One region of the Kosakonia oryzae genome, then DNA from elsewhere that is predicted to be linked to it. Evidence: predicted binding sites of a transcription regulator. Region 1 holds the regulator's gene; each other region holds the start of a gene.
What was found. The regulator LexA, encoded in region 1, represses DNA repair genes until DNA is damaged. The targets are predictions, from matches to a motif close to TNCTGTATGTACATACAGNA.
Positions count from the first base shown of each region.

Region 2: the regulator LexA is predicted to act here: its motif matches at 2,701-2,720, upstream of AWR26_RS10505 (YebG family protein).
Region 3: the regulator LexA is predicted to act here: its motif matches at 2,253-2,272, upstream of sbmC (DNA gyrase inhibitor SbmC).

Region 1 covers NZ_CP014007.2:5,070,210-5,074,541, reverse strand. The annotation lists gene plsB (glycerol-3-phosphate 1-O-acyltransferase PlsB) at 1-839, opposite strand, end outside; gene AWR26_RS24045 (diacylglycerol kinase) at 972-1,340, shown strand; gene lexA (transcriptional repressor LexA) at 1,449-2,063, shown strand; gene dinF (MATE family efflux transporter DinF) at 2,140-3,474, shown strand; gene AWR26_RS24030 (CsbD family protein) at 3,640-3,849, shown strand; gene zur (zinc uptake transcriptional repressor Zur) at 3,958-4,332, opposite strand, start outside.
Region 2 covers NZ_CP014007.2:2,187,776-2,192,107, forward strand. The annotation lists gene edd (phosphogluconate dehydratase) at 1-674, shown strand, start outside; gene kdgA (bifunctional 4-hydroxy-2-oxoglutarate aldolase/2-dehydro-3-deoxy-phosphogluconate aldolase) at 712-1,353, shown strand; gene purT (formate-dependent phosphoribosylglycinamide formyltransferase) at 1,425-2,603, opposite strand; gene AWR26_RS10505 (YebG family protein) at 2,736-3,074, shown strand; gene yebF (protein YebF) at 3,138-3,488, shown strand; gene AWR26_RS10515 (tellurite resistance TerB family protein) at 3,579-4,235, shown strand; gene ptrB (oligopeptidase B) at 4,319-4,332, shown strand, end outside.
Region 3 covers NZ_CP014007.2:1,943,866-1,948,197, reverse strand. The annotation lists gene AWR26_RS09260 (GHMP family kinase ATP-binding protein) at 1-44, shown strand, start outside; gene AWR26_RS09255 (DUF496 family protein) at 76-411, opposite strand; gene AWR26_RS09250 (FUSC family protein) at 578-1,636, opposite strand; gene sbmC (DNA gyrase inhibitor SbmC) at 1,762-2,235, opposite strand; gene dacD (serine-type D-Ala-D-Ala carboxypeptidase DacD) at 2,357-3,517, opposite strand; gene sbcB (exodeoxyribonuclease I) at 3,728-4,332, shown strand, end outside.

The sequences.
Region 1 (4,332 bases):
TGATAGAGACGGTTCCAGGTAAAGCCGAGGATACGGTCGGTCAGACGGATCATTTCGTACGAGAAGTTGGCGGCAATCTCTTCCATTAGCGCGATAGCGTTTTGCTGCGCTTTGTCGTGAGAGATTTTTTTGCTGCGTGCTTCGTCTTCGACCGCACGGGCAATCGCTTTGGAAGAGAGCAGCTTATTGAACAGATCCTGACGCGCCGGCAGACGCGGCCCTACGGCGGCCAGGCGCTGTCGCGCGAAGTGCATACGCGCCACGCGCGCCAGTTTCTGCGCGATAATTTTATCGGTGCCGTGCTCGGTCGCCATGCGGCGCAGGGAGACGGGCGGCGAGAAGCGCACAAAGCTATCGCGGCCAAGCCAGGAGATAGCGAAGAATTTCTGGATACCGTTCAGCATGCGCAGCGGCGGATTAATCTCGCCTTTCTCACGCCCTGGAGAGCGGCCAAACATTACCGATACCGGCACCATTTGCACATCCAGATCCGGATGGCTGCGGTGTAAATCCAGGTAGTCGTGGAACAGTTTGATGGACTCTTCTTTCGGCGTGTAATAAGTAAACACGCGCGGACCGCCATGAATGAACACGAAACGCGGTAGCAGTACGCCGTCGATTTCCAGGGGTTCCAGCGGATCGGGCAGTTCGTGCGCCAGACACTGAGCACGCAACGTCATCAAATCTGCCTTAGAGTTATAAGGCAGCACGTACATAATAGGACGTGAAGTATCGAGACCCAGTTCCTGTGCAGGTTCTGCAGGTATCGATTTACTCTTTACCAGTACACTTAATGGTAAATTCAGTAATTTGTAGTAAATTCGTGGCCAACCGGACATAAAAGATGAAAAGCCTCTGGTTAATAATAGTGCCATTGCGCCGCAAGAATATCAGAAAGCGCATGTAATTTCTGTTGTACCTCAGTACGCTGATGTAGACATTGACGTTTATTACATAAAAAGGTTCTTTTCATGGCCAATAATACCACCGGAATTACCCGAATCATTAAAGCAGCAGGTTACTCATGGAAGGGCGTTCGCGCTGCATGGATCAATGAAGCCGCCTTCCGCCAGGAACTGTTAGCCGTTGTTTTAGCTATCATTATTGCTTGCTGGCTGGACATTGACACGGTCACACGGGTATTGCTGATTAGCTCGGTGTCGCTAGTAATGATTGTTGAAATCCTAAATAGTGCAATTGAAGCTGTCGTAGACCGAATTGGTACTGAATTTCACGAACTTTCCGGTCGGGCGAAGGATATGGGCTCGGCGGCAGTGCTGATGTCGATCCTGCTGGCGCTGTTTACCTGGATCTCGCTTCTCTGGGCGCATTTTCGATAACGCTTCCAGAAATCGATAACACCCTGGTTTTTTGCTTAAATTTGGTTCCAAAATCGCCTTTGACTGTATATACTCACAGCATAACTGTATATACACCCAGGGGGCGGGATGAAAGCATTAACGGCCAGGCAGCAAGAGGTGTTCGATCTCATCCGCGATCGGATCACCCAAACCGGTATGCCACCAACGCGTGCGGAAATCGCACAGCAATTGGGGTTCCGTTCCCCAAATGCGGCTGAAGAACACCTGAAAGCGCTTGCGCGCAAAGGGGTTATCGAAATCGTCTCCGGCGCATCGCGTGGTCTGCGTCTGCTGCTGGAAGAAGAAGAGGATATCGGTTTACCGCTGATTGGCCGCGTTGCTGCGGGTGAACCGCTGCTGGCGCAACAGCATATCGAGGGTCACTATCAGGTCGATCCCGATCTCTTCAAACCTCATGCGGATTTCCTGCTGCGCGTCAGCGGTATGTCGATGAAAGACATCGGTATTATGGACGGCGACCTGCTCGCAGTGCATAAAACGCAGGATGTGCGTAATGGCCAGGTGGTCGTCGCACGTATTGATGATGAAGTTACCGTGAAGCGTCTGAAAAAACAGGGTAACACCGTCGAACTGCTGCCGGAAAACAGCGAGTTTTCCCCGATCGTCGTCGATCTGCGCGATCAAAACTTCACCATTGAAGGGCTGGCGGTTGGCGTCATCCGGAATGGTACCTGGCTCTAACGCCTGTTCTTTCCGCAGCGACACATAACAACGTGGCGCTGCGTAATACAATTTTCCCCGTTGATTCGACATTGCCATGCCGTTGCTGAACGCATCTGACAGAGCACTGTGGCGGCTTGCGCTGCCCATGATCTTCTCCAATATCACTGTTCCGTTACTGGGGCTGGTGGATACCGCCGTGGTCGGGCACCTGGATAGCCCTGTTTACCTCGGTGGGGTGGCGATCGGCGCAACGGCAACCAGCTTTTTGTTTATGCTGCTGCTGTTTTTGCGGATGAGCACAACCGGTCTTACGGCACAGGCGTTTGGCGCAAAAAACGCACCTGCGCTGGCGCGCGCGCTGGTACAACCGCTGTTACTGGCGTTGTTGGCAGGTATGTTAATTATGCTGCTGCGTACGCCGCTCATCGATCTGGCGCTGCACATCACCGGCGGGAGCGAAGCTGTACTGGAACAAGCGCGGCGCTTTCTCAATATTCGCTGGCTGAGTGCGCCAGCGTCGTTGGGAAATCTGGTGTTGCTCGGCTGGTTGCTGGGCGTGCAGTATGCCCGTGCTCCGGTGATCCTGCTGGTGGTGGGGAATCTTCTCAACATTGTGCTCGACCTGTGGCTGGTGATGGGTCTGCACATGAATGTGCAGGGAGCCGCGCTCGCCACCGTTGTGGCTGAGTATGCGACGTTCGCCATCGGCCTGCTGATGGTGCACCGCGTGTTGGTGATGCGCGGCGTCCCCCTGTCTGTGCTTAAAAATGCCTGGCGCGGCGGTATGCGGCGCTTATTAGCGCTTAACCGCGATATCATGCTGCGCTCACTGCTTTTGCAGCTCTGCTTTGGCTCAATCACCGTACTGGGCGCGCGTCTTGGCGGCGAGACGGTCGCGGCGAACGCGGTGCTAATGATGTTTCTCACCTTTACCGCGTACGCGCTGGATGGTTTTGCCTATGCGGTCGAAGCGCATTCCGGGCAAGCCTACGGTGCGCGCGATGGCAGCCAATTGATGGAAGTCTGGCGAGCTGCGTGCCGCCAGGCCGGGCTGGTGGCGCTGTTCTTTGCGGCGATTTATGCGCTGGCAGGCGACAACATTATTGCCTTGCTGACTTCACTTCCTGCTCTGCAGACGCTCGCCGGGCATTACCTGTTCTGGCAGGTAATTCTGCCGCTGGTGGGCGTGTGGTGCTACTTGCTGGATGGCATGTTTGTCGGTGCCACGCGCGCTGCGGAGATGCGTAACAGTATGGCGATTGCCGCTGCCGGGTTCGCTGTCACGCTGCTGACGGTCCCGGTGCTGGGCAATCACGGTTTATGGCTGGCGCTGACCGTCTTTCTCGCCCTGCGCGGGCTTACGCTTGCCTGGCTGTGGCGTCGCCACTGGCGTAACGGCAGCTGGTTTTCCGACGCGAATCCTTCCTGATACTGCCAGGCTTTTTGCCGGTTTCCTCGTCTCGCTTATGCTGTTTTTAACTATCGTGGTGGTTAAAGATTCCGAATAAAAATCGATTGCCGGAATCCTTAACTACAATAATCAGTACGTTCAGCAGAACGATTACCTATTTAACCGAACGATAAGGAGTCAACGATGAATAAAGACGAAGTCGGCGGTAACTGGAAACAGTTCAAAGGCACTGTTAAAGAAAAATGGGGCAAACTGACCGATGATGATATGACCATCATCGAAGGTAAACGTGACCAGTTGGTGGGTAAAATCCAGGAACGTTACGGTTATGCCAAAGATCAGGCGGAGAAAGAAGTTACAGATTGGGAAACGCGTAACGACTACCGCTGGTAGCCTGCACATCCCCTCAATGTGCTAACCCTCTACAGGCTACTCTGCCCGAAGGTACAAGGATGTACCACCCCTCCAGCTGTTTTATTTACCGTTTCGTTCAAACAAAGATTAACGTGGCTTTTTCTTCACCTGAACGGTGTGGTCATGGTGGCAATGGTCGTGATGACGGCAGGACTCCACTTCGACACAGTCTGCACATAAGCCGTGAGCTTCAATCACATTATGCCGCAGAGCAAAGCCCATCTTTGCCGCCAGCGCATGCATAATATCTTCCACGCCTTCCGCCTGCTCTTCCTTTACCGAACCGCAGCGATCGCAAATAAACATTGCGGACGTGTGCGTCGGCTGGTCAAAAAGATGGCATAACACGTAGCTGTTTGTTGATTCGACTTTATGTACGAACCCTTGTTCCAGCAGGAAATCAAGAGCGCGGTACACCGTCGGCGGCTTGGCCTGCGGTTCGCTTTCACGCAGCAGATCGAG
Region 2 (4,332 bases), 2.5 Mb from region 1:
GCTACACCCAGGAGCCGTGGCTCAATAATGGCGAGCTGGACTGGCGTGATGGCGCGGCTGCATCGCTGGATGCTGACGTCATTGCGACCATCGAACAGCCGTTCTCAAAACATGGCGGCACCAAAGTGCTGAGCGGCAACCTGGGGCGCGCGGTGATGAAAACCTCAGCAGTACCGGTTGAAAATCAGGTTATTGAAGCGCCAGCGGTAATTTTTGAAAGCCAGCATGATGTCTTACCGGCCTTCGAAGCAGGCCTGCTGGACCGTGATTGCGTGGTGGTTGTCCGTCATCAAGGGCCAAAAGCGAACGGCATGCCAGAATTACATAAACTCATGCCGCCACTTGGTGTATTATTGGACCGCCGTTTCAAAATTGCACTGGTTACCGATGGACGGCTGTCAGGCGCATCAGGTAAAGTGCCGTCGGCGATCCACGTTACACCAGAAGCATACGATGGCGGATTGCTGGCGAAAGTACGTGATGGCGATATTATCCGGGTTAACGGGCAGACAGGCGAGTTAACGCTGTTGGTTGATGACGAAGAACTTGCCGCACGTCAGCCGCATATTCCTGACCTGAGCGCGATGCGCGTGGGCACAGGCCGCGAATTGTTCGGCGCGCTGCGGGAGAAACTCTCAGGTGCGGAGCAGGGCGCAACCTGTATCACTTTTTAAGACGATAAGATTTAGTTCTGGCGAGAGAAAAACTCTGATGAAAAACTGGAAAACGAGTGCAGAAGCAATTCTGAAAACAGGTCCGGTAGTGCCGGTGATTGTAGTGAACAAACTGGAACACGCTGTGCCGATGGCAAAAGCGCTGGTTGCTGGCGGTGTTCGCGTACTGGAAGTCACCCTGCGTACCGCTTGTGCGATGGATGCTATCCGCGCTATCGCAAAAGAAGTGCCCGACGCAATTATCGGTGCCGGTACGGTACTGAACCCGCAGCAGCTGGCGGAAGTGACCGCTGCTGGCGCGCAGTTCGCTATCAGCCCGGGCCTGACCGAGCCGCTGCTGAAAGCCGCAACCGAAGGTACTATCCCGCTGATCCCGGGCATCAGCACCGTTTCTGAGTTGATGCTGGGCATGGACTACGGTCTGAAAGAGTTCAAATTCTTCCCGGCGGAAGCAAATGGCGGTACTAAAGCGTTGCAGGCGATTGCAGGTCCGTTCTCTCAGGTCCGTTTCTGCCCGACTGGCGGGATCTCCCCGGCTAACTACCGTGATTACCTGGCGCTGAAAAGCGTGCTGTGCATCGGCGGTTCCTGGCTGGTTCCGGCCGATGCGCTGGAAGCGGGTGATTACGATCGCATCACCAAACTGGCGCGTGAAGCGGTTGAAGGCGCGAAACAGTAATCTCGCGGGCGGGTGTTTACCCGCCTTGTGCAGAAAAGCCCGGTAGGCGATGAGCGCCCCCGGGCTTTTTTTTAGCCCTTAACCTGAACTGCGGCCGCGGCGGCAACCGCGCGCTCTACGGCCTTTTCGACACTTTCAGCCACGGCCAGCGCTACGCCCATGCGGCGCGAACCGTCGATTTCAGGTTTACCAAAAAGACGCAGTTGTACACCGGCGGCGAGCGCATTTTGCACGTTATCGAAGGTCACATTCTGGCTGCGCAGACGCGGCAGGATCACGGCCGAAGCTGCCGGGCCGTACTGGCGAATGTCGCCAATCGGTAAACCGAGGAAAGCACGGACATGCAGTGCGAACTCCGAGAGATCCTGGGAAATCAGCGTCACCATCCCGGTATCATGCGGGCGAGGAGAAACCTCGCTGAAGATCACTTCATCGCCGCAAACGAACAGCTCAACGCCGAACAGCCCATAGCCGCCCAGCGCCAGCACGACTTTGCTGGCAATTGCCTGCGCGCGTTCCAGCGCCAGCGGCGACATCTGCTGAGGCTGCCAGGATTCGCGATAATCACCGTCTTCCTGGCGGTGGCCGACCGGTGCGCAAAAATGGACGCCATCAACGGCGCTGATGGTCAGAAGCGTGATTTCAAAATCAAAGTTAACCACGCCTTCGACAATCACCCGTCCGGCACCCGCACGGCCACCCTGTTGGGCGTATTCCCAGGCTTTTGTCAGTTGCTCTGCGCTTTTAATAAAGCTCTGACCTTTACCGGAGGAGCTCATCACCGGTTTTACGATACAGGGCAAACCTATTTCGGCGACGGCATCGCGAAAAGCCGCTTCACTGTCGGCAAAGCGGTAGCTGGATGTTGGTAACTGCAACTCTTCCGCCGCCAGGCGACGAATGCCTTCACGGTTCATGGTCAATTTTGTGGCACGGGCGCAGGGCACCACATGCTGGCCCTGCGCTTCCAGTTCCAGCAGTGTATCGGTGGCGATCGCTTCGATTTCTGGCACGATAAAATGCGGTTTTTCTTGTGCGACCAGCGCCTTTAGCGCCTCACCATCAAGCATATTGATCACATGCGAACGGTGCGCCACATGCATTGCTGGCGCATCGGCATAGCGATCTACCGCGATAACTTCAATGCCCAGTCGTTGACATTCAATGGCCACTTCCTTACCCAGTTCGCCAGAGCCGAGTAACATCACGCGAGTTGCTGCCGGGCGCAGCGCAGTACCTAAAAGAGTCATAGCATCTTACCGTTGGGGAAAAAACTGGGCGCAGTATAAACGAAAACGTTTGCGTCTGTCTTTTATCCCTTGCGATGCTTTTTTCATCGCGCTAATATACTGTATAAATACACAGTTGAATGAGGCTGCATCATGGCGGTAGAAGTTAAATACGTAGTCATTCGTGAAGGTGAGGAAAAAATGTCTTTTGCCAGCAAAAAGGAAGCTGATGCTTACGATAAAATGCTCGATCTGGCGGAAGTGCTGGGCGACTGGTTAGGTACCGGCCCGGTAGCGCTGGAAGATGAGATGCGCGATCAAATGGCGCTGTGGCTTGCTGAACAGAAAGACGCGCTGAGCGGTATTCTGAAATCCGGCAAATTGCCAGGTGCTGAAGCGGAAGAGCCTGCCGCAGCGTCTGCTTCTGCTGATGCTGAACCGACAGACGCAGTGGATATTAAAAGCGCGCAGAAGCGTGCGAAAGTGGCCTGATCTTGCACTGCCAGCAATTTGTACCATGCTTTTGACTGGACAAGTAAGTACCTGGAGATAAGCATGAAAATAGCAGGAGTTTTTACAGGTCTGCTTTTGCTGGCAGGCAGTACCATGGCGCACGCTGCAACGGATAAAGCGGTAAAGTTTCCTTCTTGTGAAGGTCTTGATGCCGATGGGATCGCGGCCAGCGTTAAGCGTGACTATCTGCAAAATCGCATTGTGCGCTGGGCAGACGATCAGAAAAAACTGGGGCAGGCCGATCCGGTCGCCTGGGTGAATCCGAAAGAGATCGTTGGTAAGGGTGATAAATGGACAGTACCGCTCACGGTTCGCGGTAAAAATATGGATATTCACTACCGTGTGGCCGTTGATTGCAAAGCGGGCGCGGCAGAGTACCAGCCGCAACCGTAACGCGATACTTTTCTCATCTTTTGCCGCTATAGACACTTCCTGACATCCCCCTCGCATACTCTGGGCAACCACACATAGATAAGCGAGGGCATTATGAGCTGGTTGAATCAAATACAGTCGTTGCTGGGTTCGAAAGATAATACGGATCCCTCAACTTCGGGCGGTCAGGGGTTACATAACCTGCTGGCGCCGGGCGCATTAGGTGGCCTTGCCGGGCTGCTCGTTGCCAGTAAATCCTCACGCAAATTGCTTGCTAAATACGGTACCAGCGCACTGTTGGTTGGCGGCGGCGCGGTCGCCGGTACGGTGCTGTGGAATAAATACAAAGACCGTATCCGCAACGCGCATCAGGGAGAGCCACAGTACGGGCAGCAGCAATCTCCGCTGGATGTGCGCACGGAGCGCCTGATCCTGGCTCTGGTTTTTGCCGCGAAGAGCGATGGTCATATCGACGACAAAGAACGAGCCGCTATCGAGCAGCAGCTTCGTGAAGCCGGGGTGGAAGAACAGGGGCGGCGGTTGGTTGCGCAGGCAATCGAACAACCGCTGGATCCCGCGCGTCTGGCGCAGGGTGTACAGAATGAAGAAGAGGCGCTGGAACTCTGGTATCTCAGCTGTGCCGTTATCGATATCGATCACTTTATGGAACGCAGCTATCTGAATGCATTGGGAGATGCGTTACAGATCCCGCAGGCCGTTCGTGAGGAGATAGAAGCGGATATAAAGCAGCAAAAACTTACCGCTTGATTCTGATTACAGTGTGGTTTCGCTTGCATCACGCGCGGGTTTTGCCAACCTTATAAGTGTGTTAAACAAAAAAGAACAATACTATGTCGCCGAAAGC
Region 3 (4,332 bases), 2.3 Mb from region 1:
ACTATCTGCTGAAAATGGTGGCAGGGGGCGTGCTGGAAGGGTGAGAGGCGCGCCTCTCACCACTCGCTGGAAGCGTTATTCCGCTTTTGGCTCAATCGGCTTCAGTTCGCCCATAGTTTTGAGTTTTTTAGAGATTTCGCGGCGCTCTTTCGACAGTTCAGCGTTTTTGATGATGTAATCATCCACGCGATCTTCGTAGTCGGTCTTCATGCTGGCGATAATGCCCTGGATCGCTTCCACGCTCATACCCGGTTTAATGTAGTCGCTCAGGTTGTCCAGCAGCAGCACGCGCTTCTGGTTATCACGGATCTTCTTCTCCACGTCCTGGATTTCACGCTGCAATTTATTTTTGCGGCGGAACAGACGCACAAACTCCAGAACATCCTGGAATGAAGGCTTACTTGTTTCCATTTTTACACCCCTGATAATGTGAGATTCGGATTCGTTAAAGCAACCACCTTAGAGGCAAACCTACCCAATGTGGTCGCATAAGACAATGATTTTTCCTGGTGGCTATCATAACCGCAAATGTAGCTGAATCGAAACAACCCAACAACGCCATCGGGTTATCTGGCCGTTATTTGCGCAACGCCCGGCAAATCAAATGTGACAGCAGCTCCAGTTGACGGGCCAGCTCCATGCTTAGCCAGACGTAACCGTGAATCGAGGTTTCAGCCAGCGCATCACCTTTATGTTCACTGCTCAATTGGCGCAATTCCGCCACAATCTCATTGAGCTTTTCAGTGTTGGCCAGAATCGGCTGCGGGTTGCCTTCATACAGCGCATGCGCAATGGTCAGCAGTGTTTGCTGGGTCATCTGCTGCGTATCCCGCAACGTATGCGCGTTGATCATCACAAAGTGGCTGGTTCGTGAGCTCCAGTGAGCATTGATTTGCAACTCCAGCATGCAGACCATATTGCGGCTGACGGTCTGGATGGCTTCGAAAATCGCCTTTTGCAGATGTGTCTCTTTGCAGGCAGGCGCGATCAGCCCGCGCATCTTCACCACGTCGTTGAGGATTTTTTGCAGATGTTTTTCCAGCCGCGGCCGTTCAACCAGGTTACGGGAGAAACCGGCCTGATAAACGCGGTTGAAGGCGGTGACGTAGTTGGCCATCTGGATACGCCAGTGCAAAAAAGCCCGCTGCGGCCAGATCCCGGTAAACAACATCGCCAGCAGTGAACCGATAATCACATCGCCGCTGCGCCACAGTGCCGTATGCATATCACCTGGCGGCGCGCCAACCACCACCGATAACGTAATGCCAATGAGCAGCGCCTGGTAAGGCTTTTTGCCCAGCGCCAGCCAGCCACAGAGAAACATCGCCACCGCGCACCACAGCAGCATCACCGGCAGCGAGAGCAGCTCCAGTTTTAGTGCCACCAGCCCCAGCGCCGCACCCAAAATTGTGCCACCAATGCGTTCAAATGCGCGCGGAACCACGTTTCCCCAAAAGGAGATCGGCCCCATCAGCACCACCAGCGTGATCAGTGGCCAGGTTCCCTCCGGCACCTCCAGCAGACGGATCAGCAAAAAGGTCAGAATAAAAGCCAGCGCGATACGCACACCATGTACGACACGATAATGGCGGTAAAGACGAATTTCGAAAGGACTGAGTGATTTGTCGCGACGCACAGTCGCTTCCCCCGATTGAACCGACAAAGGCGCAATTGTAGGATTTTTCGGACTCAGATAGCACCCTCTGCGATAAAAAAAGAGGCGACAGCGCTTCCTGTTGCCTCTTCCGGTTAATTTATCGCTTACAGAATTTTCGACTCAACCGGGATATGCATGTCGATTTCCCAGTAGCCATCCTGCTGTGCATCGTTCAGGTAGACTTCAAAGCAGGGACCCGCGGCAATTTGCACAGATTGATCGCTAAGCAGTTCATCAAAGAAGAGATCCCAGCACGCTTCAAACTCTTCGTTGTACACCCTCGCCTGCGCCACGGCGTACTGACCGCCCGGAATGTCGGTGAGGATCACCCCTTCGCTGTTTGCCGGGATTTGAAAGTCAGCATCGACGGTGATAGCAACGTCCGCGCGCAGCTTTTCCGGCGGCACTTCGTCAGGGTTATCGTAATAAGCGCACACCCACTCCAGCGGTGCGATCTTATTGCTGTCGACCCACATCATTAGCTGTTTAAAACCCTGCTTCACCGTCACATCCCAGGGCCCGACCAGATGGAACCCGGCGATACGACGTTTTTCCAGTTGCTTCACGTTGTAGCTCATGTTGACTCCCTTACCGTTACTGTGTGTTTATACAGTATAGCGCTCCGACGATCGCCTGGCATGTCGGAGTCATCAATTATGCGAGCAGACTCGCATCACCGCCACTCTGCCCGCACGCGCGTTACCCTTTGTGATGAAGCCAGTCGCTCAGACGCGAGAACAAGCCGCCTTTGCCGACACTTTCCAGCGTGACCAGCGGCCAGTGAGCGATCAGTTGGTCGCGATCGTAGAGTTGAATCTCCCCTACTTGCTGATGCGCAGCCAGCGGCGCATCCAGCTCTTTACTGCTCAGCACATACTTCGCCTTGACGTTCTGCACTTCTGCTTTTGGCAGCACCAGCCAGTAATCCTGATCCGTACCAACCGCAATTTGCTCTTTATCGCCGTACCACACGCGCTCGCTGCCGACTTTTTTGCCGTTACGCAAAATTTCGACGGTATCGAAGTTTTGTTGTCCCCAGTGCAGTAATTTACGCGCCTGCTCTTCACGGCCTTTCGGACTGTCCGCGCCCATAACCACCGCAATCAGGCGGCGTTGACCGTCAACACTGGAGGCAATCAGGTTGAAACCCGCACCCGAAGTGTGACCGGTTTTCAGCCCGTCGACGTTGAGGGTTTTGTCCCACAATAACCCGTTACGGTTTTGCTGGGTGATGCCGTTCCACGTCAGGCTTTTTTCGCTGTACATATGGTAGAAATCCGGCTCGCCGTGAATGATGGCGCGGGACAATACCGCCAGATCGTAGGCCGAACTGTGCTGTCCTGGTGCATCCAGCCCGTGGACAGTTTCGAAGTGGGTGTCGCGCAGATTCAGCTTCTGCACATAATCATTCATCATGGCGACAAACTGCGGCTGGCCGCCCGCAACATGATCGGCCAGCGCCACGCAGGCATCATTACCGGAATCGACAATCAGACCACGGCTCAGATCGCGCACGGTCAGGCGGTCGCCGGGTTTCAGAAACATCAGCGATGAACCGTCAAAAACCGGGTTGCCTTTCGCCCACGCATCCTTCCCTACCGTCACCACATCATCCGCGCTGATACGATGGCTGTCGATCGCCCGATCCACTACATAGCCGGTCATCAGTTTGGTCAAACTCGCCGGATTACGCTGCTGATGCTCGTTGCCCGCAGTTAAGATTTGCCCGGTGGTGTAATCCATCAATACCCAGGAGCCAGCCTGAATAGCTGGCGGCTGTGGGGCAAAAGGTAAGTCGTCGGCCTGCGCGTTATGTACGCAAATCGCCAGCAAAGAAGCAGCAAACAAACGGCGTTTCAATGAAATATCCTCAATAGCATCTAAAATCGCTGTCCTTTTTACGGAACTTCGCGTGTCGTTACCTGGTTAAATTGCAAAAAAATGTGACACAGATCGGTTTTAACGCGCTGTTTTTGCGAGGTTCTGCGGAACAGTGACGGGTTTTTCTTCGGCACACAGGGTGGGATGGTTTACCATAAGCGACATATTTACTGACAGGATGAGCAACTGGTGTCTGATTCCGCCGCAACGCCCACTTTTCTCTTTCACGATTACGAGACTTTCGGTACCAGCCCGGCGCTGGATCGCCCGGCGCAGTTCGCCGCGCTGCGTACTGATGCCGATTTCAATGTCATCGGCGAGCCGGAAGTTTTCTACTGTAAACCAGCGGATGATTACCTGCCGCAGCCCGAAGCAGTGCTGATCACCGGTATAACGCCGCAGATTGCGCGCGCCAAAGGCGAGAACGAGGCCGCGTTCGCCCGGCGTATTCACGATCTCTTTACCGTACCGAAAACCTGCGTACTCGGTTACAACAATGTGCGTTTTGACGACGAAGTCACGCGCAATATCTTTTATCGCAACTTTTACGATCCGTACGCCTGGAGCTGGCAGAACAACAATTCGCGTTGGGATCTGCTGGATGTAATGCGCGCCTGCTACGCCCTACGCCCGGACGGTGTCAACTGGCCGGAGAACGATGACGGCCTGCCGAGTTTTCGCCTTGAACATCTGACGAAAGCCAACGGTATCGAACACAGTAATGCCCACGATGCGATGGCCGATGTGTACGCCACCATTGCGATGGCGCAACTGGTTAAAGCAAAACAGCCGAA